One region of the Solibacillus sp. FSL W8-0474 genome, then DNA from elsewhere that is predicted to be linked to it. Evidence: a T-box and tRNA genes for the amino acid it is inferred to sense, from the RefSeq annotation. Region 1 holds a T-box; the other regions hold tRNA genes.

Region 1 (7,357 bases):
GCAAAACGAGAGGCATTCCAAATTTTGTTTACAAAGTTCCATGTAGATTCTACTTTTTCTGTAGAGTAACGTAAATCCTGACCAGGAGAAGAACCTGTTGCCAAGAAGTAACGTAGTGAGTCCGCGCCATATTGACCGATTACATCCATTGGGTCAACGCCATTTCCTAGTGACTTGGACATTTTACGACCTTCTGCATCACGTACTAAACCGTGAATCAACACATCTTGGAATGGGCGTTTACCAGTAAATTCTTTACCTTGGAAAATCATACGGCTTACCCAGAAGAAGATGATATCATAACCAGTCACTAGTGTGTTTGTTGGATAGTAACGTTTGTATAAATCTGCTTCTTCATTTGGCCAATCCATTGTAGAAAACGGCCATAAAGCACTTGAGAACCACGTATCCAATACGTCTTCATCTTGTGTCCAGTTTTCTTTGTCGGCTGGTGCTTCCTTACCAACATAAATTTCGCCTGTTTCATTATTGTACCAAGCTGGAATTTGGTGCCCCCACCATAATTGACGGGAAATACACCAATCATGGATATTTTCCATCCAACGGTTATATGTGTTTTCGAAACGGTTTGGCACGAAGTTTACTTTTTCATTTTCATCCTCTTGCATTTTTAATGCTTCTTCTGCAAGTGGTGCCATTTTTACGAACCATTGTTTTGAAAGGTATGGCTCTACTACTGCATTTGTACGCTCAGAGTGTCCTACTTGGTGTGTATGCGGTTCAATTTCAATTAATACGCCTGCCTCTTGTAAATCGGCTACAATCTGCTTACGGCACTCGAAACGATCCATGCCAGCATATTTACCAGCTAAATCATTCATTGTACCATCTTCGTTCATTACTAAAATACGTTCTAAATTATGGCGATTTCCTACTTCAAAATCGTTCGGGTCATGTGCTGGCGTCATTTTTACGACACCTGTTCCAAATTCCATATCTACGTAATCATCCGCAACGATTGGAATTTCGCGACCTACGATTGGAAGGATAACCGTTTTCCCTACTAAGTGTGCATAACGTTCATCGTTTGGATGTACAGCTACACCTGAGTCACCTAGCATTGTTTCTGGACGTGTAGTTGCTACACGTAATTTTCCAGAGCCATCTGCCAATGGGTATTCCATATGATAAAATGCGCCTTCTACTTCTTTATGAATTACTTCAATATCAGAAAGTGCAGTTTTTGCAGCTGGATCCCAGTTAATAATACGTTCACCGCGGTAAATGTAACCTTTTTCATACAGCTTAACGAATACTTCTTTAACTGCTTCTGATAAGCCTTCATCTAATGTGAAGCGCTCTTTTGAGTAGTCAAGACCTAAACCAAGTTTTGCCCATTGCTCACGAATATGTGAAGCGTATTCTTCCTTCCATTCCCACGTCTTTTCCAGGAATTTCTCGCGGCCTAAATCATATCGTGAAATGCCTTCACCGCGTAGTTTTTCTTCGACTTTTGCCTGTGTCGCAATACCCGCGTGGTCCATACCCGGTAACCAAAGCGCGTCATATCCCTGCATACGTTTCATACGGATTAAAATATCCTGTAATGTTGTATCCCAAGCATGACCAAGGTGTAGTTTCCCTGTTACGTTCGGTGGTGGAATAACGATAGAATACGGCTCTTTATCGCTCGTTGGATCTGCTTCAAAAAACTTACCGTTTAACCACCATTCATAGCGGCCGGCTTCTGTTGACTTTGGATCATACTTTGTTGGCATTGTAATTTCCGTCATGATGAATCTCTCCTTTTCAAATACAAGTTGAATAAAATAAAAAACTCCCTTCGCCTAAAAAAGGACGAGGGAGTTAATTCGCGGTACCACCTTTAATTCCGAAGGGTTTAGTCAAGCGATCGCATACTTTGTCACTTGCCTCTCTCAGTCGCTCATGAACACTATGTTCAATTCGCGTCTTCGCTCGGCTACGTTCCTCGTCTGACAAGCGCTTTCTTTAAACCCTGTGATTTAAATGTCAAGCGCTCGCATACAATGCGGCGTTACTATGCCCAATCGGCACTTCATTCGATAACGGTGTCAAACCGGAACTCAGCTACTGCTATTTCACTAAGTCAGCTCCTAGGCTACCTTCTGTAAGTATGATGTAGAAACTTTTCAGCTACTGTTTCCTCTCTGCACATCATGTTCATACATACTCTTCCTATTCAACGCTTCAAATATATAGTTAAAATAATTCTAAGCTGTTTTTTATGAAATTTCAAGTATCATATTCATTATCGGAAAACACTTTTTTTAATTTCTAAACATATACTATGCAAAAGGAGTTTGGAAATTGCGAAAAAATTATAATCCTTTCTTATTACCTCCATGGTTACGAAAATTCCGATTTTACATGAGATATTGCATTCTACCGCTGACAATTTTCCAGGCAATACGTACAATACTCATTCCGACAACAGGCGATATCATATTATTAGCCATACTAATTTTATTTTGCTACTTATTATTGACAGATTTTATTTAAGCTTGGTTTTTTAAACAAAAAAGCCTGGGACAAAACGAAAACTATCTATTTTTTCAAAGAAAAAATAGATAGTTTTCTGCTTCTGCCAAAATTGATTTCCGTTACGGGGACGCTTTCCGGGGGCACGGCCTGAGCCTGTAGTCTCAGGCGTCGCGCTATTCCCCCAGGAGTCGCCCCTTCACTCCAATCAATTCACACAGTATCAATTTCTTAATAAGATTATTTTCCCTTATAAGAAGAAATTTCTACTTATGTCCCAATCCCTTTTATTATTTTTTTAATTGAATTTGGACACGGCTGTATGCATCTGCTAACTGCTCCAAAAAATCAATTTCTTCTGCTGGAAGATGCTGAGCCTGTCGTTGCACTTCCTCATGAAATAAAATATGGCTTTCAACCTCTTCTTCCTGTTGGTCTGAAGTAGCCATATGCGGAATTGGCTCGACAGTTTCTTTAATTTCTTTAATTTCTTGAATTACTTCCACTTCCTTCTCCGCCTTTACTTCCTTTACCTCATCGATTTTCTTAACTTCTTCTATTGCTTGTACTTTTCTTTCCACATTACAATTAACTTGCCAGCTACATGAACAGTACCCGTTATTTGGTTCTAGTTTTATTTCATTTATTTGCAGAGAAACCTTTTCAATCTGATCATTTGGGAAATCAACCGAAAAAGGCAATGCATATTCAAAATAGCCGTAATCCTTTTCTATATCGATATGCTCAATATATATGCCTTCCTCTATTTCCTCCTCTCTCGCTTTATGGTCAAATTGTATATTTCCTTTTACTACATAAATACCTCTTATCACTACAGAATCTTCATTAAATTCTTCATGCCATTTCGGTTCAACTACTATTTTTGAATTTTGTTGGATATTCCCTAATTGCTTTGGAAATGTAAACGTTTCATTCATTTGCCATTGTTGCATAAAAATCCCCTCCCTACGCTTACATTATGCATAGAAAGGGGATTTATGAGTTTATTAAGTAAGATTATCTTGCTAATTTAGCAAATACATGATGGAATGCTTGCACTGTTTTAGCGATATGTTCTTCTGTATGCGCTGTTGAAATAAACAATCCTTCAAATTGTGAAGGTGGTAAGAAAATGCCTTCTTCCGCCATTAATTTAAAGTATTCCGCAAACAATTCTAAATCAGAGCTTTTTGCTGTTTCAAAATCAATTACCTCTTCGTTTGTAAAGAAGAAACCAATCATTGAACCTGCACGATTCACAGTATGTGGAATATTATATTTCGTTGCTGCTGCGCGGAAACCTTCTTCTAGTTGGTCACCTAGTTTACGGAAATATTCATACGATTCTTTATTTAAACGAGATAGTGTTTCATAGCCAGCCGTCATAGCAAGTGGGTTGCCTGATAATGTCCCCGCTTGATAAATCGGACCTGCCGGTGCAATTTTCTCCATTATTTCACGTTTACCACCAAACGCACCTACTGGTAAACCACCACCGATAACTTTACCTAAACATGTAAGATCCGGAGTTATACCATAGTACTCCTGTGCACAACCGTAATCGACGCGGAAGCCTGTCATTACTTCATCAAAAATCAAAAGTGTTCCATTTTCCTCAGTTAGCTTACGCAAACCTTCCAAGAAACCTGGTTGAGGTGGTACAACCCCCATATTTCCTGCAACAGGCTCTAAAATAACAGCTGCCAGTTCTGAACCAAATTTTTCAAATACTAATTTTGCAGACTCTAAATCGTTGTATGCAACTGTTAAAGTATTTTTCGCAATATCTGCCGGTACACCAGGAGAATCCGGTAAACCAAGCGTTGCTACACCTGAACCGGCTTTTATTAAAAGGGAATCACCATGACCGTGGTAAGAACCTTCAAATTTCAAAATTTTATCGCGTCCTGTATAACCACGTGCCAAACGTAATGCAGACATCGTTGCTTCAGTTCCAGAAGAAACAAAACGAATCATTTCAACAGAAGGTAGGCGGTCCATTACAAGCTTTGCTAATTTGTTTTCAGAAAGTGTTGGAGCACCAAACGATGCACCTTTCGCAGCTTGGTCCTGAATAGCAGATACTACTTCAGGATGTGCATGTCCTAAAATTAACGGACCCCATGATAATACATAGTCAATATATTCATTGCCATCAATATCTTTAATTACCGCGCCTTTGCCCGATTCCATAAAAATCGGATCCAAGTTTACTGATTTAAACGCACGTACAGGCGAGTTTACCCCACCTGGCATTAAGTCAACAGCTTCTGTAAATGCTGCTTTTGATTTTTCATAACTAGTCATATTATTTTTCCTCCAGCCAACGACAAACGTCTTTTGCGTGATACGTAATAATTAAGTCAGATCCTGCACGCTTCATACCTAATAATGTTTCAAGTACTACAGCCTTTTCATCTATCCAGCCATTTTGTGCAGCTGCTTTCACCATCGAATATTCCCCTGAAACGTTATACGCAACTACCGGCACAGGGAAGCTATTTTTTACATCGCGAATAATATCCATATAGGCTAGTGCCGGTTTAACTATAAGGAAATCCGCTCCTTCTTCTACATCTGAAGTTGCTTCACGAATTGCTTCCATTCGGTTTGAAGGGTCCATCTGATACGTTTTACGGTCACCAAACTGAGGAGCGCCCTCAGCTGCTTCACGGAATGGACCATAATAGCTAGATGCGTATTTCACTGCATACGACATGATCGGAATATGCTGGAATCCTGCTGCATCTAATCCTGCACGTATTGCCACAACAAAACCGTCCATCATGTTCGATGGTGCAATAATATCAGCACCCGCTTTAGCCTGAGAAACAGCAGTACGTGCCAACACATCAAGTGATGGATCATTCAGGACTTGCTCTCCTTCAATCACACCGCAATGACCGTGGTCTGTAAATTCACATAAACATGTATCCGCTACTACTAAAAGATTAGGGTGACGCTCTTTAATTAACCGAGTTGCTTTTTGAACAATTCCGTGGTCATGGTATGCTCCTGTACCAACAGCATCCTTTTCAGCAGGAATACCGAATAGAAGTACCGCCTGAATACCTAACTCAACAATTTCATCCACTTCGGCATTTAATTTATCCAGTGATAATTGATATACACCTGGCATAGAGCTAACAGGATTTTTAATATTTTCGCCTTCAATAATAAATAATGGATAAATTAAATCTTCTTTTTGTAAGTATGTTTCTTTTACTAGGGCACGCATCGCTGCACTTTGACGTAAACGACGGTGACGCTGGAAATAAAGTTCTGTCATTTTTTCTGTTCCTCCAGGATGAGCTGCTCAATAACAGCCTGCATCGTATAGATTTTCGGTTGTACAATTGGTTCCACCCCATATTTAGCAAGGGCGGACGTTGTCACATGACCAATTGAGCCAAATTTAACATATCGCCAGTCCACATTCGGAACAATATGCTCAGCATAAATGTCAACTGCAGATGGACTGGCAAAAATAACAATTGGTTCTTCGTGTTCAAGTATGCATTGTTCAAGGTCTTGTAAATAAGTTGTACAAGGACGTGTTTCGTAAACTGTCCATTCGTCTGCACCAGTGCCATTATGTATTGTACTTTTCGCCATCGAGCCTCGTAAAAATAATGCACGTTCTGTTGGCTCCATAACAAATTCCTTAACGAATACATCGGCACTGTAAACAGTCGGCATAAAGTGAATAGAATAGCCGTGCTGCTGTAAAAGTGTAGCTGTTTTTTCTCCGACAGCTGCGACTTTTATAGACGATGGGACCTTTATTCTACTGCGCTCACACTTATTAATAAAGCTTGTCACGGCATTTTGACTCGTAAAAATTAACCATTGATACGAGTCGAGGTTAGCCGTATATATGTTATCTTCATCCGAAACTATTTCAGCAGTTTCGATTAATGGATAATTATATACTTTCCCACCATGTTGCTCAATTAATTGCTGCACTGACTGTACAACAGCTGAACCTGTAATAATAATTGTCTTTCCTAAAAGAGCATTACTCGGCATCAAGCTCAGCCTTTACTTTTTGAATTAAATCAAAGGCGCCCTGCTCTGTTAATTTTGCGGCAACTGCTTTACCTAATTCATCAGCATTTGTGCCCGATAATGTCTCTTTATATGTGACAGACGCATCCGGTGCTGCTACTAAACCTGTTAAAGTAAGTGTTTCCCCATCCGCTACTGCATAGCCTGCAATCGGAACTTGGCAACCGCCATCCATTGCCGCTAAAAATGAGCGCTCAGCATGTGCTGTATTCCACGTTGTTTTATCTGTAAGTTTCGCTAATTGCTCAAGAAGCTCTGTATCATCAGCACGGCACTCAATACCTAACGAGCCTTGTGCAACAGCCGGTAGACAAATATCTGTATCTAAGTATTCTGTTACGACATCATCGCTCCAGCCAAGACGTTTTAAGCCGGCTGCCGCCAAAATAATCGCATCAAAGCCTTCTGTTTTTAATTTGTTTAGGCGCGTGCCCACATTTCCACGAATCCATTTAATTTCTAGGTCCGGACGCACGTGTAATAACTGGGCGCTTCGGCGTAATGAGCTTGTACCGACAACTGCCCCTTTTGGTAAATCGGCAAATTTCACATGACCGTTTGAAATAAAGGCATCGCGCGCATCTTCACGCGGTGGGATACAGCCGATTACAAGACCTTCTGGTAATACTGCCGGCATATCCTTCATAGAGTGCACTGCAAAATCGATTTCCTTATCAAATAAAGCTTGTTCGATTTCCTTTACAAAAAGACCTTTACCCCCAACTTTAGAAAGCTGAACATCTAAAATCCGATCTCCTTTTGTGACAATTTCCTTTACCTCAAAATCAAAAGGAACGCCTGCAGCCTT
Region 2 (7,357 bases), 2.5 Mb from region 1:
ACCAGTCCTTCCGGTCTGACTTCAACGCTATTAGAACGCTCTCCTACCACGCATACTCAAAGTATGCATCCACAGCTTCGGTGAATCGTTTAGCCCCGATACATTTTCGGCGCAGCGTCACTCGACCAGTGAGCTATTACGCACTCTTTAAATGATGGCTGCTTCTAAGCCAACATCCTGGTTGTCTAAGCAACGCCACATCCTTTTCCACTTAACGATTACTTGGGGACCTTAGCTGGTGGTCTGGGCTGTTTCCCTCTTGACTACGGATCTTATCACTCGCAGTCTGACTCCCGTGTATAAATATCCGGCATTCGGAGTTTGTCTGAATTCGGTAAAGCGAGATGCCCCCCTAGTCCAAACAGTGCTCTACCTCCGGTATTCTCAATCACGAGGCTAGCCCTAAAGCTATTTCGGAGAGAACCAGCTATCTCCAGGTTCGATTGGAATTTCTCCGCTACCCACACCTCATCCCCGCACTTTTCAACGTGCGTGGGTTCGGGCCTCCAGTGAGTGTTACCTCACCTTCACCCTGGACATGGGTAGATCACCTGGTTTCGGGTCTACGACCACGTACTAATTCGCCCTATTCAGACTCGCTTTCGCTGCGGCTCCGTCTTCTCAACTTAACCTCGCACGTAATCGTAACTCGCCGGTTCATTCTACAAAAGGCACGCTATCACCCATTAACGGGCTCTAACTACTTGTAGGCACACGGTTTCAGGATCTATTTCACTCCCCTTCCGGGGTGCTTTTCACCTTTCCCTCACGGTACTGGTTCACTATCGGTCACTAGGTAGTATTTAGCCTTGGGAGATGGTCCTCCCGGATTCCGACGGAATTTCACGTGTTCCGCCGTACTCAGGATACACTCTGGAGGGAATGAACTTTTGACTACAGGGCTTTTACCTTGTTTCGCGGACCTTTCCAAGTCGCTTCGTCTAACTCATTCTTTTGTAACTCCGTATAGAGTGTCCTACAACCCCAAAGAGCAAGCTCTTTGGTTTGGGCTCTTCCCGTTTCGCTCGCCGCTACTCAGGGAATCGAATTTTCTTTCTGTTCCTGCAGGTACTTAGATGTTTCAGTTCCCTGCGTCTGTCCTCATCACGCTATGTATTCACGTGTAGATACTATCCGATTAAAGATAGTGGGTTCCCCCATTCGGAAATCCCCGGATCAAAGCTTACTTACAGCTCCCCGAGGCATATCGGTGTTAGTGCCGTCCTTCATCGACTCCTAGTGCCAAGGCATCCACCGTGCGCCCTTATTAACTTAACCAAAAGTTAACACTTGGATAAAATCCAAGATTTAAGTTTACACGTCAATTGCTTGACTTGTTACATTTCTATAAAATAGAAATTTGTTTTATTGCTATCAATGTCGTTTTATCCAGTTTTCAAAGAACGAAAAAATAAAATTGGTGGAGCCTAGCGGGATCGAACCGCTGACCTCCTGCGTGCAAGGCAGGCGCTCTCCCAGCTGAGCTAAGGCCCCAATGTTTTATTAAGAGGTATATAAAGAATTTATATGGTGGGCCTAAATGGACTCGAACCATCGACCTCACGCTTATCAGGCGTGCGCTCTAACCAGCTGAGCTATAGGCCCTCTTAGAAGTTATAAAATTCATTCATAAACCTTCAAAACTGAACAGCAACCGTTAATGTTTCATTCTCCATGAGAATGATTCCGAAATAATCCTTAGAAAGGAGGTGATCCAGCCGCACCTTCCGATACGGCTACCTTGTTACGACTTCACCCCAATCATCTATCCCACCTTCGGCGGCTGGCTCCATAAAGGTTACCTCACCGACTTCGGGTGTTACAAACTCTCGTGGTGTGACGGGCGGTGTGTACAAGGCCCGGGAACGTATTCACCGCGGCATGCTGATCCGCGATTACTAGCGATTCCGGCTTCATGTAGGCGAGTTGCAGCCTACAATCCGAACTGAGAACGATTTTATCGGATTAGCTCCCCCTCGCGGGTTGGCAACCGTTTGTATCGTCCATTGTAGCACGTGTGTAGCCCAGGTCATAAGGGGCATGATGATTTGACGTCATCCCCACCTTCCTCCGGTTTATCACCGGCAGTCTCCTTAGAGTGCCCAACTGAATGATGGCAACTAAGAATAAGGGTTGCGCTCGTTGCGGGACTTAACCCAACATCTCACGACACGAGCTGACGACAACCATGCACCACCTGTCACCGTTGCCCCCGAAGGGGAAACTATGTCTCCATAGTGGTCACCGGGATGTCAAGACCTGGTAAGGTTCTTCGCGTTGCTTCGAATTAAACCACATGCTCCACCGCTTGTGCGGGCCCCCGTCAATTCCTTTGAGTTTCAGTCTTGCGACCGTACTCCCCAGGCGGAGTGCTTAATGCGTTAGCTGCAGCACTGAGGGGCGGAAACCCCCCAACACTTAGCACTCATCGTTTACGGCGTGGACTACCAGGGTATCTAATCCTGTTTGCTCCCCACGCTTTCGCGCCTCAGTGTCAGTTACAGACCAGACAGTCGCCTTCGCCACTGGTGTTCCTCCAAATCTCTACGCATTTCACCGCTACACTTGGAATTCCACTATCCTCTTCTGCACTCAAGTTCCCCAGTTTCCAATGACCCTCCCCGGTTGAGCCGGGGGCTTTCACATCAGACTTAAGGAACCACCTGCGCGCGCTTTACGCCCAATAATTCCGGACAACGCTTGCCACCTACGTATTACCGCGGCTGCTGGCACGTAGTTAGCCGTGGCTTTCTAACAAGGTACCGTCAAGGTAGCGCCAGTTACTACGCTACTTGTTCTTCCCTTGCAACAGAGTTTTACGAACCGAAATCCTTCTTCACTCACGCGGCGTTGCTCCATCAGACTTTCGTCCATTGTGGAAGATTCCCTACTGCTGCCTCCCGTAGGAGTCTGGGCCGTGTCTCAGTCCCAGTGTGGCCGATCACCCTCTCAGGTCGGCTACGCATCGTTGCCTTGGTGAGCCGTTACCTCACCAACTAGCTAATGCGCCGCGGGTCCATCTTATAGTGACAGCCGAAACCGTCTTTCAACTTTCAAACATGTGTTTAAAAGTATTATTCGGTATTAGCCCCGGTTTCCCGGAGTTATCCCAATCTATAAGGTAGGTTACCCACGTGTTACTCACCCGTCCGCCGCTAAATCAGAGAGAAGCAAGCTTCTCTCATCATCCGCTCGACTTGCATGTATTAGGCACGCCGCCAGCGTTCGTCCTGAGCCAGGATCAAACTCTCCATAAAAGTAGTTTGAAAGCTCATTTGCTTTGCTAGCGATTCAACTTAATTAAAAGTTGAAATCTATTGTTTGCTTCATTTAAGAAGCTTGTTTCATTAACGTTGCTTGTTCAGTTTTCAAGGTTCATGGTGGAGCCTAGCGGGATCGAACCGCTGACCTCCTGCGTGCAAGGCAGGCGCTCTCCCAGCTGAGCTAAGGCCCCTAAATAATGGTCGGAATGACAGGATTCGAACCTACGACCCCTTGGTCCCAAACCAAGTGCTCTACCAAGCTGAGCTACATTCCGAAATATGGCGCGCCCGGCAGGAGTCGAACCCACAACCTTCTGATCCGTAGTCAGACGCTCTATCCAATTGAGCTACGGGCGCAAAATATAAAGTAAAGATGGTGCCGAGGGCCGGAATCGAACCGGCACGGTGATCACTCACCGCAGGATTTTAAGTCCTGTGCGTCTGCCAGTTCCGCCACCCCGGCATTTTTGGAGCGGAAGACGAGGTTCGAACTCGCGACCCCCACCTTGGCAAGGTGGTGTTCTACCACTGAACTACTTCCGCAAAATGCATAAGATATTTTTACTCTGACAGTATTTGAAATTAAAATGGTGCGGGTGAAGGGAGTCGAACCCCCACGCCTTGCGGCGCTAGATCCTAAGTCTAGTGCGTCTGCCAATTCCGCCACACCCGCAGCAGACAATATAAAACTGGTGAGCCATGAAGGACTCGAACCTTCGACCCTCTGATTAAAAGTCAGATGCTCTACCAACTGAGCTAATGGCTCTCTAAATGGTGCCGGCGAAAGGAGTCGAACCCTCGACCTACTGATTACAAGTCAGTTGCTCTACCAACTGAGCTACACCGGCATTTAGAAATGGTGGAGGATGACGGGCTCGAACCGCCGACCCCCTGCTTGTAAGGCAGGTGCTCTCCCAGCTGAGCTAATCCTCCTGGGTATAAAAGCCTAGCGACGTCCTACTCTCACAGGGGGAAGCCCCCAACTACCATCGGCGCTAAAGAGCTTAACTTCCGTGTTCGGTATGGGAACGGGTGTGACCTCTTTGCCATCATCACTAGACTATTTTGTTTAAAAGACAAGATTCATTATATCATACTTTACTCGAAGGTCAAGCATTTTTTATAATTTATCGTTCTTTCAAAACTGGATAAACGTTTCATTGAATTTGTGCAATAAAATGTGGTTAAGTCCTCGACCGATTAGTATTCGTCAGCTACATGCGTCACCGCACTTCCACCTCGAACCTATCTACCTGATCGTCTTTCAGGGGTCTTACTTACTTGCGTAATGGGAAATCTCATCTTGAGGGGGGCTTCATGCTTAGATGCTTTCAGCACTTATCCCGTCCACACATAGCTACCCAGCGATGCCTTTGGCAAGACAACTGGTACACCAGCGGTGTGTCCATCCCGGTCCTCTCGTACTAAGGACAGCTCCTCTCAAATTTCCTACGCCCACGACGGATAGGGACCGAACTGTCTCACGACGTTCTGAACCCAGCTCGCGTACCGCTTTAATGGGCGAACAGCCCAACCCTTGGGACCGACTACAGCCCCAGGATGCGATGAGCCGACATCGAGGTGCCAAACCTCCCCGTCGATGTGGACTCTTGGGGGAGATAAGCCTGTTATCCCCGGGGTAGCTTTTATCCGTTGAGCGATGGCCCTTCCATGCGGAACCACCGGATCACTAAGCCCGTCTTTCGACCCTGCTCGACTTGTAGGTCTCGCAGTCAAGCTCCCTTATGCCTTTACACTCTTCGAATGATTTCCAACCATTCTGAGGGAACCTTTGGGCGCCTCCGTTACTCTTTAGGAGGCGACCGCCCCAGTCAAACTGTCCGCCTGACACTGTCTCCTACCCCGCTAAGGGGCATGGGTTAGAAGTTCAATACAACCAGGGTAGTATCCCACCGACGCCTCCTCCGAAGCTGGCGCTCCGGGATCTCTGGCTCCTACCTATCCTGTACAAGTTGTACCAAAATTCAATATCAGGCTACAGTAAAGCTCCACGGGGTCTTTCCGTCCTGTCGCGGGTAACCTGCATCTTCACAGGTACTATAATTTCACCGAGTCTCTCGTTGAGACAGTGCCCAGATCGTTACGCCTTTCGTGCGGGTCGGAACTTACCCGACAAGGAATTTCGCTACCTTAGGACCGTTATAGTTACGGCCGCCGTTTACTGGGGCTTCAATTCACAGCTTCGCTTGCGCTAACCGCTCCTCTTAACCTTCCAGCACCGGGCAGGCGTCAGCCCCTATACGTCACCTTACGGTTTTGCAGAGACCTGTGTTTTTGCTAAACAGTCGCCTGGGCCTATTCACTGCGGCTTCTCTAGGCTATGCACCCAAAGAAGCACCCCTTCTCCCGAAGTTACGGGGTCATTTTGCCGAGTTCCTTAACGAGAGTTCTCTCGCACACCTTAGGATTCTCTCCTCGACTACCTGTGTCGGTTTGCGGTACGGGCACCTCTCACCTCGATAGAGGCTTTTCTTGGCAGTGTGAAATCAGGAACTTCGCTCATAAGAGCTCGTCATCACAGCTCAACGTTATAGTATGCGGATTTGCCTACATACACGCCTTACTGCTTGAACACGCGCAACCAACGGCGTGCTTACCCTATCCTACTGCGTCCCCCCATTTCTCAAACGGTGAGGAGGTGGTACAGGAATATCAACCTGTTGTCCATCGCCTACGCCTATCGGCCTCGGCTTAGGTCCCGACTAACCCTGAGCGGACGAGCCTTCCTCAGGAAACCTTAGTCATACGGTGCATGGGATTCTCACCCATGTTTCGCTACTCATACCGGCATTCTCACTTCTAATCGCTCCACCAGTCCTTCCGGTCTGACTTCAACGCTATTAGAACGCTCTCCTACCACGCATACTCAAAGTATGCATCCACAGCTTCGGTGAATCGTTTAGCCCCGATACATTTTCGGCGCAGCGTCACTCGACCAGTGAGCTATTACGCACTCTTTAAATGATGGCTGCTTCTAAGCCAACATCCTGGTTGTCTAAGCAACGCCACATCCTTTTCCACTTAACGATTACTTGGGGACCTTAGCTGGTGGTCTGGGCTGTTTCCCTCTTGACTACGGATCTTATCACTCGCAGTCTGACTCCCGTGTATAAATATCCGGCATTCGGAGTTTGTCTGAATTCGGTAAAGCGAGATGCCCCCCTAGTCCAAACAGTGCTCTACCTCCGGTATTCTCAATCACGAGGCTAGCCCTAAAGCTATTTCGGAGAGAACCAGCTATCTCCAGGTTCGATTGGAATTTCTCCGCTACCCACACCTCATCCCCGCACTTTTCAACGTGCGTGGGTTCGGGCCTCCAGTGAGTGTTACCTCACCTTCACCCTGGACATGGGTAGATCACCTGGTTTCGGGTCTACGACCACGTACTAATTCGCCCTATTCAGACTCGCTTTCGCTGCGGCTCCGTCTTCTCAACTTAACCTCGCACGTAATCGTAACTCGCCGGTTCATTCTACAAAAGGCACGCTATCACCCATTAACGGGCTCTAACTACTTGTAGGCACACGGTTTCAGGATCTATTTCACTCCCCTTCCGGGGTGCTTTTCACCTTTCCCTCACGGTACTGGTTCACTATCGGTCACTAGGTAGTATTTAGCCTTGGGAGATGGTCCTCCCGGATTCCGACGGAATTTCACGTGTTCCGCCGTACTCAGGATACACTCTGGAGGGAATGAACTTTTGACTACAGGGCTTTTACCTTGTTTCGCGGACCTTTCCAAGTCGCTTCGTCTAACTCATTCTTTTGTAACTCCGTATAGAGTGTCCTACAACCCCAAAGAGCAAGCTCTTTGGTTTGGGCTCTTCCCGTTTCGCTCGCCGCTACTCAGGGAATCGAATTTTCTTTCTGTTCCTGCAGGTACTTAGATGTTTCAGTTCCCTGCGTCTGTCCTCATCACGCTATGTATTCACGTGTAGATACTATCCGATTAAAGATAGTGGGTTCCCCCATTCGGAAATCCCCGGATCAAAGCTTACTTACAGCTCCCCGAGGCATATCGGTGTTAGTGCCGTCCTTCATCGACTCCTAGTGCCAAGGCATCCACCGTGCGCC
Region 3 (7,357 bases), 1.2 Mb from region 1:
AAAACAACAATCAGCAACCCTTTTAATAATTGAACGGCTTTCGTTCCTTTAATGAGGGTCAATGCCTTATAAACTACGTACCAAACAAGCAGTACGTCCAACACTTTAAAAATCATCTCTACAGCAGCAATGTCTGTAAATTGTTCAATTATTTGCATGTGGCATCCCCCACCTTTTATAGCTAATCCATATTGCCTTTAGTATAGCATAATTCCGGCAATGATTAACTTTCATAACAGAAAAAAGTCTACCCGAACGAGTAGACTTTGCTTTTTATAATAGAACGTCATTTTTTTGAAGAAAGTTTCACTATTCGTCAGGAAAAAATTATTTTTATGTGGTTTTCAGTAAAACTGATATTTATTTATTGCTAAAGACCGCCATCAAATCATTAAAGCCATCTTTAATTTTATACCATAACCACTCGAACATTTCATCGATTTCCTCGACTTGTCCTGTAACTACTGCAGTGGAAGCCATATAGTTTCCATTTATTACTGTAACATTCCCATCTACTTCCCCTTCAATAATGATATCGCCGTTTTTCACAACGATGTCACCTTTAACAACTTCACCAGCGGGAACTGTTACCGTTTGCCCTTCAACAACTATATTTGGCTGTTTTGTCACAGAAAATTGATTGTCGTTCGGGAAACTACTTAGCACTGTAGCGCTCATAAACAAGCAAAACAATGCAGCAGCAACGAGCATCGGATGCTGACGGAACCAACGTTTTATGCCGACAGAACTTTTGCGTTTCGGTAAACGACTTATTACTTGTTCCTCAAAGCTTGGAGGGGCAGTAATATGCGCTGCACTCTTGATAAACGCAACCGTGTCACTTAATTCATGCATATGTTGTTGGCAATCCGGGCATGTCTGCAAATGTTGTTTCAATGATTGTTCATGCTCACGACTAATATCACCATCTAAATATTCGTGCATATAATCCACGAATTGTGATGCACACGTTTTCATGCGTATCTTCCTCCTACAAATTGTTTAACTGCTTTCTCAACGCTTCACGACCACGGTGAATACGGGTTTTTACTGTACCAAGCGGCATATCTAAAATTTCACTGATTTCCTGGAGCGATAATTCCTCAATATATTTTAAAACAATGACCGAACGATATTTGTCAGGAAGGCGACTGATTTCAAATTGAATTCTGTCCTGAAGCTCCATTTGTTCAATAGCTGCTTCAGGTGATTGCTCATCCGCAGCAATCTGTGAATACATATCCAATCCTTCTGTCCCAGCAACTTCGGCATCTAAATAGTAATCTGGCTTCTTTTTACGAATACGGTCGATACATAAATTCGTACCTATACGATAAAGCCATGTTGAAAATTTTCGATTTTGATCATACGAATGTAGATTAATATAGGCACGTATAAATGCCTCTTGTGCAATATCTTCTGCTTCTTGTTTATTTCCAAGCATTCGAAAACACACTTGGTACAGCTTGTGCTGGTAGAGGTTAACAATGTCGGCATATGCGTTTTGATCACCTTTAAGCACTTGCTTTATTCTTTTATTTACTAACGCATCCATTTGTCTTTCCTCTCCACCTTTTCAGCTGTTCTATATATACGGATTGTTTCTTAAAAGGTTTCATTTTCAAAAAAATTATTTTGTCTTTTCCGCAAAAATATGTGTTCCCATTATAACAAATTTCATTATGCTATACCCATTTTTTCACAATATTCATACTAAAGTTTCACCAAACAAAGAACCAATTAACGCAACTGCTACATCAGCCGTTTTATTACGTTCATCCAGTATAGGATTCACTTCGACAAACTCTGCAGACGTCAACAATCCTGATTCCTGAATCATCTCCATTGCTAGATGACTTTCCCTATAGGTAATTCCCCCGGCCACAGGTGTTCCAACTCCGGGTGTGTATAAAGGATCCAGTGCATCAAGGTCAAGAGATAAATGCATACCATCTATTTGATTTTGTTTAAAATAATTCACCGTTTCTTCCATTACATGTGTCATTCCAAGCCGGTCAATTTCATGCATCGTATAAATTTTAATGCCACGCGTTTTTATTAATTCACGTTCTCCCTCATCAATTGAGCGCCCGCCAATTATAATTATATTTTCCGCTTTAATTTTTGGTTCTCCATGTAATATAGAAGTCAATCGCTTATGCCCAAGCCCTATACTTGTAGCAAGAGGCATACCGTGAATATTCCCTGACGGTGTTGTCTCCGGCGTATTCAAATCGGCATGGGCATCAAACCATATTACCCCCAAGTTTTTATACTTCATAGAAAGTCCCGCTAACGTACCTATTGCTATACTATGGTCACCACCTAGTACTAGAGGTGTATGATCCTTTTTTACAACTTCATATACTTTCTCGGCAAGTGCTGTATTCACTTTAATTACTTCATCTAAATTTAGAAGCTTTTCGTCTTTCTGGTCAATTGCATTTCGTTCAATTACTTGAATATTGCCTTCATCTTCAACTTCAAATCCTAGGTTTACTAAACGTTGTTGCAAGCCTGCATATCGAATAGCACTTGGTCCCATATCCACCCCACGACGTTGTTGACCATAATCACACGGAACCCCTACAATTGAAATTTTTCTATTCATTTTCCCATCCCCTTACGAAATCTTAATATTTGGTCGGCTATTCTATGCTCAGCTAAACTCTCTATTGAAATTTCGATTTCCCAAACGGTTTTCCCTTTAATATGCAAAAAATCCTTTACTCATTAATATAAGTAAAGGATTGTAGTTTTTAAGTTTAAGTGCACTTCTAAATTTATAAAATAAAAGTGAGCCATGAAGGACTCGAACCTTCGACCCTCTGATTAAAAGTCAGATGCTCTACCAACTGAGCTAATGGCTCAGAAAAAAATAAAAAAATGGCTGGGGAACCTGGATTCGAACCAGGGCATGACGGAATCAAAATCCGTTGCCTTACCGCTTGGCTATACCCCAAACATTTTAAAGATGGTGGAGGGGGACGGATTCGAACCGCCGAACCCTAAGGAGCGGATTTACAGTCCGCCGCGTTTAGCCACTTCGCTACCCCTCCGACAAATGATGCAACACTGTTAAAAAATGAATGGTGGAGGATGACGGGCTCGAACCGCCGACCCCCTGCTTGTAAGGCAGGTGCTCTCCCAGCTGAGCTAATCCTCCATACATAACAAGTGTTACTAATTTATTTTTTTATGAAGCCTTAAATGGTGACCCGTACGGGATTCGAACCCGTGTTACCGCCGTGAAAGGGCGGTGTCTTAACCACTTGACCAACGGGCCGTTATGTAAATGATACGTTCTCTTTAAGACAAGATTTATAATATCATCATTTTCACTATCATGCAAGCCTTTTTAAAAACTTTTTTTAAAAAATGTTTTTATTTTTTTCCACAATACAAAAAGGCAAAAAAAAATGGCTCCGAAGGCAGGACTCGAACCTGCGACCTGCCGGTTAACAGCCGGATGCTCTACCAACTGAGCTACTTCGGAACGCTACTATATATGTACCTCATGTACAATGTTTCCCTTGTACATTTATTATTATAGCAACGTTTTTAATTTATACAAGCACTTTATTGAAATAATTTGTCTTTTATTTTTTTATTGCAGAAAGAGGAAAACTCCTCTTTCCTGGACTTTGTTTATTTTACGAATTTAACAATTTTCTCCACTAAACCATTCGCCAATGGTATCGTGGGATTTGAATAACTCGCTATATTTTGTTCACGATTTCCTTGTATGTCTTTTAAGACATGATTCATATGATCAAAATAATGAAGCTGTGCTTTGCTATTTGCCGATTTTAGACTTTCCGCATCTTCTTCTGTAATTTGGATATCCATTTTTCCTTGTATGATTAGTATAGGAACTTTCACATCCATTATTTCCTGCTGTGGGTTATATTTTAACCAAGAAATCATATACGGTTGAACAGAGGGTCTAAATAAGGACTGAAGTTCAGACGAAACTTTCCCGACTTTATTACCGGCTTTCAGCTGCTCCAATGCTTTTTCAGATTCCAACAACAAATTAGGTGGTAGACTCGCTGCTAGTTGTTCCATCAAAATCTCATCGACCGGTCTACCTGCCCCAGCAATGGAGATAAGTGAGTCTACATTGCCTTTTTGTGCAGCGATTGCCATAATTAATGCACCTTCACTATGACCAAGTAAATGAACCTCCGTAAAACGGCTGTCTTTTTTAGCATAATCAACGATTGACGTTACGTCCTGTACATACATTTCAAATGTTAAGTTCTCTTCTTTTGCAATTAGTGCTGTATTTTCACCAATACCCCGCTTATCAAACCGTATTGATGCAATTCCCTGTTCGGCTAGACTTTCCGCAATCATCTTAAGGCTGTTATTAGATCCACCACCAATAGTATTTCCATCTTTATTCGTTGGTCCTGAACCAGCATGGATAATAACAAGCTCCCCTGTTGGTTGTTCTGGCACTTGTAGGGCTACCTTTAATTCCCCTCCTAAAACAGGAACGGTATGCTCTTCATATGTTATAGAAGCCTCTGTATATGGATTTAAAGTAATCGAAAATGTTTGTCCATTTTGTGTAAACGTCCCTTCTATTTGTTCCTTTTCATAAGTCCCTTCTATTTTTATTAAAGACCCTGCCAAATCAATTTTAATCTCTATTTCACTATCATTATATTGAACAGATTCAAATGAAAATTCACTTAATCCTTGGGCTGGAACCGATATATTCCCCCCTGTTTTTTGCAAATCCAAAATAATTTCCAATGGTGACTGCGGGATTTCAATCATACCTTGCCATTTCCCTAATAATGCTTCGTTCATCTGGATGACCTCCTGAGAGCTTTCAGTTTGCCCTGTTGTAGCTAAGTCGGTACTGCTTGTTTTATCATTTCCACAGGCTGTCAGTAATACGCTAGCTACTGCCATATACAATATTTTACGCATCAGCTTCCTCCTTAATTAAACTTATTCCTTTGTATACGTAATTTAGCTGTAAAAGTTTCAAATGATAAAAGTGCCTTGAGGAATGATAACTATCTAATCCAACTAAGAATGAAAACTGAAATTCTTTCTTTATTATATATACTTTTATTTACATAGATGACGTTCATCTAGCTACCTCTTCTCCTATTTGTATTAATTTATAACCGGTAAGATCTAATTTCTATTTTTATATAAACAAACAAGCATGACCTAGAAAGTTTTATCCTTTCAAGTCATGCTTGTTATCTTTAATTCGCTAATTTTAAATAATAAAAAAGCCACTACTGACTGAATCAGCAACGACTTTTTGAGCCTAGCGACGTCCTACTCTCACAGGGGGAAGCCCCCAACTACCATCGGCGCTAAAGAGCTTAACTTCCGTGTTCGGTATGGGAACGGGTGTGACCTCTTTGCCATCATCACTAGACTATTTTGGCTTCCAATACAGCTTATGTCTTGGAACCCTTTGAAAGAATCATTCTTTCAAAACTGGATAAACGTTTCATTGAGTTGTGCAATAAAATGTGGTTAAGTCCTCGACCGATTAGTATTCGTCAGCTGCATGCGTCACCGCACTTCCACCTCGAACCTATCTACCTGATCGTCTTTCAGGGGTCTTACTTACTTGCGTAATGGGAAATCTCATCTTGAGGGGGGCTTCATGCTTAGATGCTTTCAGCACTTATCCCGTCCACACATAGCTACCCAGCGATGCCTTTGGCAAGACAACTGGTACACCAGCGGTGTGTCCATCCCGGTCCTCTCGTACTAAGGACAGCTCCTCTCAAATTTCCTACGCCCACGACGGATAGGGACCGAACTGTCTCACGACGTTCTGAACCCAGCTCGCGTACCGCTTTAATGGGCGAACAGCCCAACCCTTGGGACCGACTACAGCCCCAGGATGCGATGAGCCGACATCGAGGTGCCAAACCTCCCCGTCGATGTGGACTCTTGGGGGAGATAAGCCTGTTATCCCCGGGGTAGCTTTTATCCGTTGAGCGATGGCCCTTCCATGCGGAACCACCGGATCACTAAGCCCGTCTTTCGACCCTGCTCGACTTGTAGGTCTCGCAGTCAAGCTCCCTTATGCCTTTACACTCTTCGAATGATTTCCAACCATTCTGAGGGAACCTTTGGGCGCCTCCGTTACTCTTTAGGAGGCGACCGCCCCAGTCAAACTGTCCGCCTGACACTGTCTCCTACCCCGCTAAGGGGCATGGGTTAGAAGTTCAATACAACCAGGGTAGTATCCCACCGACGCCTCCTCCGAAGCTGGCGCTCCGGGATCTCTGGCTCCTACCTATCCTGTACAAGTTGTACCAAAATTCAATATCAGGCTACAGTAAAGCTCCACGGGGTCTTTCCGTCCTGTCGCGGGTAACCTGCATCTTCACAGGTACTATAATTTCACCGAGTCTCTCGTTGAGACAGTGCCCAGATCGTTACGCCTTTCGTGCGGGTCGGAACTTACCCGACAAGGAATTTCGCTACCTTAGGACCGTTATAGTTACGGCCGCCGTTTACTGGGGCTTCAATTCACAGCTTCGCTTGCGCTAACCGCTCCTCTTAACCTTCCAGCACCGGGCAGGCGTCAGCCCCTATACGTCACCTTACGGTTTTGCAGAGACCTGTGTTTTTGCTAAACAGTCGCCTGGGCCTATTCACTGCGGCTTCTCTAGGCTATGCACCCAAAGAAGCACCCCTTCTCCCGAAGTTACGGGGTCATTTTGCCGAGTTCCTTAACGAGAGTTCTCTCGCACACCTTAGGATTCTCTCCTCGACTACCTGTGTCGGTTTGCGGTACGGGCACCTCTCACCTCGATAGAGGCTTTTCTTGGCAGTGTGAAATCAGGAACTTCGCTCTAAAGAGCTCGTCATCACAGCTCAACGTTATAGTATGCGGATTTGCCTACATACACGCCTTACTGCTTGAACACGCGCAACCAACGGCGTGCTTACCCTATCCTACTGCGTCCCCCCATTTCTCAAACGGTGAGGAGGTGGTACAGGAATATCAACCTGTTGTCCATCGCCTACGCCTATCGGCCTCGGCTTAGGTCCCGACTAACCCTGAGCGGACGAGCCTTCCTCAGGAAACCTTAGTCATACGGTGCATGGGATTCTCACCCATGTTTCGCTACTCATACCGGCATTCTCACTTCTAATCGCTCCACCAGTCCTTCCGGTCTGACTTCAACGCTATTAGAACGCTCTCCTACCACGCATACTCAAAGTATGCATCCACAGCTTCGGTGAATCGTTTAGCCCCGATACATTTTCGGCGCAGCGTCACTCGACCAGTGAGCTATTACGCACTCTTTAAATGATGGCTGCTTCTAAGCCAACATCCTGGTTGTCTAAGCAACGCCAC

The links. The T-box of region 1 lies ahead of NYE67_RS13380 (valine--tRNA ligase). A T-box ahead of a tRNA ligase gene usually reads a tRNA of that ligase, here a tRNA-Val.
Region 2: it has a tRNA-Val gene. The T-box ahead of NYE67_RS13380 (valine--tRNA ligase) is inferred to sense a tRNA for this amino acid. The anticodon was not compared.
Region 3: it has a tRNA-Val gene. The T-box ahead of NYE67_RS13380 (valine--tRNA ligase) is inferred to sense a tRNA for this amino acid. The anticodon was not compared.

What each region holds. Positions count from the first base shown of each region.
Region 1 covers NZ_JBBOQJ010000001.1:2,648,043-2,655,399, forward strand. Annotated here, with positions in the region: gene NYE67_RS13380 (valine--tRNA ligase) at 1-1,754, opposite strand, end outside; T-box leader at 1,812-2,195, opposite strand; gene NYE67_RS13390 (alanine racemase) at 2,772-3,434, opposite strand; gene hemL (glutamate-1-semialdehyde 2,1-aminomutase) at 3,499-4,788, opposite strand; gene hemB (porphobilinogen synthase) at 4,790-5,770, opposite strand; gene NYE67_RS13405 (uroporphyrinogen-III synthase) at 5,767-6,510, opposite strand; gene hemC (hydroxymethylbilane synthase) at 6,500-7,357, opposite strand, start outside.
Region 2 covers NZ_JBBOQJ010000001.1:114,105-121,461, reverse strand. Annotated here, with positions in the region: rRNA gene NYE67_RS00605 (23S ribosomal RNA) at 1-1,278, opposite strand, end outside; tRNA gene NYE67_RS00600 (tRNA-Ala) at 1,419-1,494, opposite strand; tRNA gene NYE67_RS00595 (tRNA-Ile) at 1,529-1,605, opposite strand; rRNA gene NYE67_RS00590 (16S ribosomal RNA) at 1,703-3,257, opposite strand; tRNA gene NYE67_RS00585 (tRNA-Ala) at 3,379-3,454, opposite strand; tRNA gene NYE67_RS00580 (tRNA-Pro) at 3,462-3,538, opposite strand; tRNA gene NYE67_RS00575 (tRNA-Arg) at 3,544-3,620, opposite strand; tRNA gene NYE67_RS00570 (tRNA-Leu) at 3,638-3,726, opposite strand; tRNA gene NYE67_RS00565 (tRNA-Gly) at 3,732-3,806, opposite strand; tRNA gene NYE67_RS00560 (tRNA-Leu) at 3,852-3,936, opposite strand; tRNA gene NYE67_RS00555 (tRNA-Lys) at 3,954-4,029, opposite strand; tRNA gene NYE67_RS00550 (tRNA-Thr) at 4,036-4,111, opposite strand; tRNA gene NYE67_RS00545 (tRNA-Val) at 4,121-4,196, opposite strand; rRNA gene rrf (5S ribosomal RNA) at 4,208-4,323, opposite strand; rRNA gene NYE67_RS00535 (23S ribosomal RNA) at 4,444-7,357, opposite strand, start outside.
Region 3 covers NZ_JBBOQJ010000001.1:3,859,611-3,866,967, forward strand. Annotated here, with positions in the region: gene cdaA (diadenylate cyclase CdaA) at 1-158, opposite strand, end outside; gene NYE67_RS19520 (zf-HC2 domain-containing protein) at 361-978, opposite strand; gene sigW (RNA polymerase sigma factor SigW) at 992-1,555, opposite strand; gene rocF (arginase) at 1,709-2,611, opposite strand; tRNA gene NYE67_RS19535 (tRNA-Lys) at 2,798-2,870, opposite strand; tRNA gene NYE67_RS19540 (tRNA-Gln) at 2,888-2,962, opposite strand; tRNA gene NYE67_RS19545 (tRNA-Tyr) at 2,976-3,059, opposite strand; tRNA gene NYE67_RS19550 (tRNA-Val) at 3,091-3,166, opposite strand; tRNA gene NYE67_RS19555 (tRNA-Glu) at 3,212-3,286, opposite strand; tRNA gene NYE67_RS19560 (tRNA-Asn) at 3,421-3,496, opposite strand; gene NYE67_RS19565 (alpha/beta fold hydrolase) at 3,649-4,944, opposite strand; rRNA gene rrf (5S ribosomal RNA) at 5,295-5,410, opposite strand; rRNA gene NYE67_RS19575 (23S ribosomal RNA) at 5,508-7,357, opposite strand, start outside.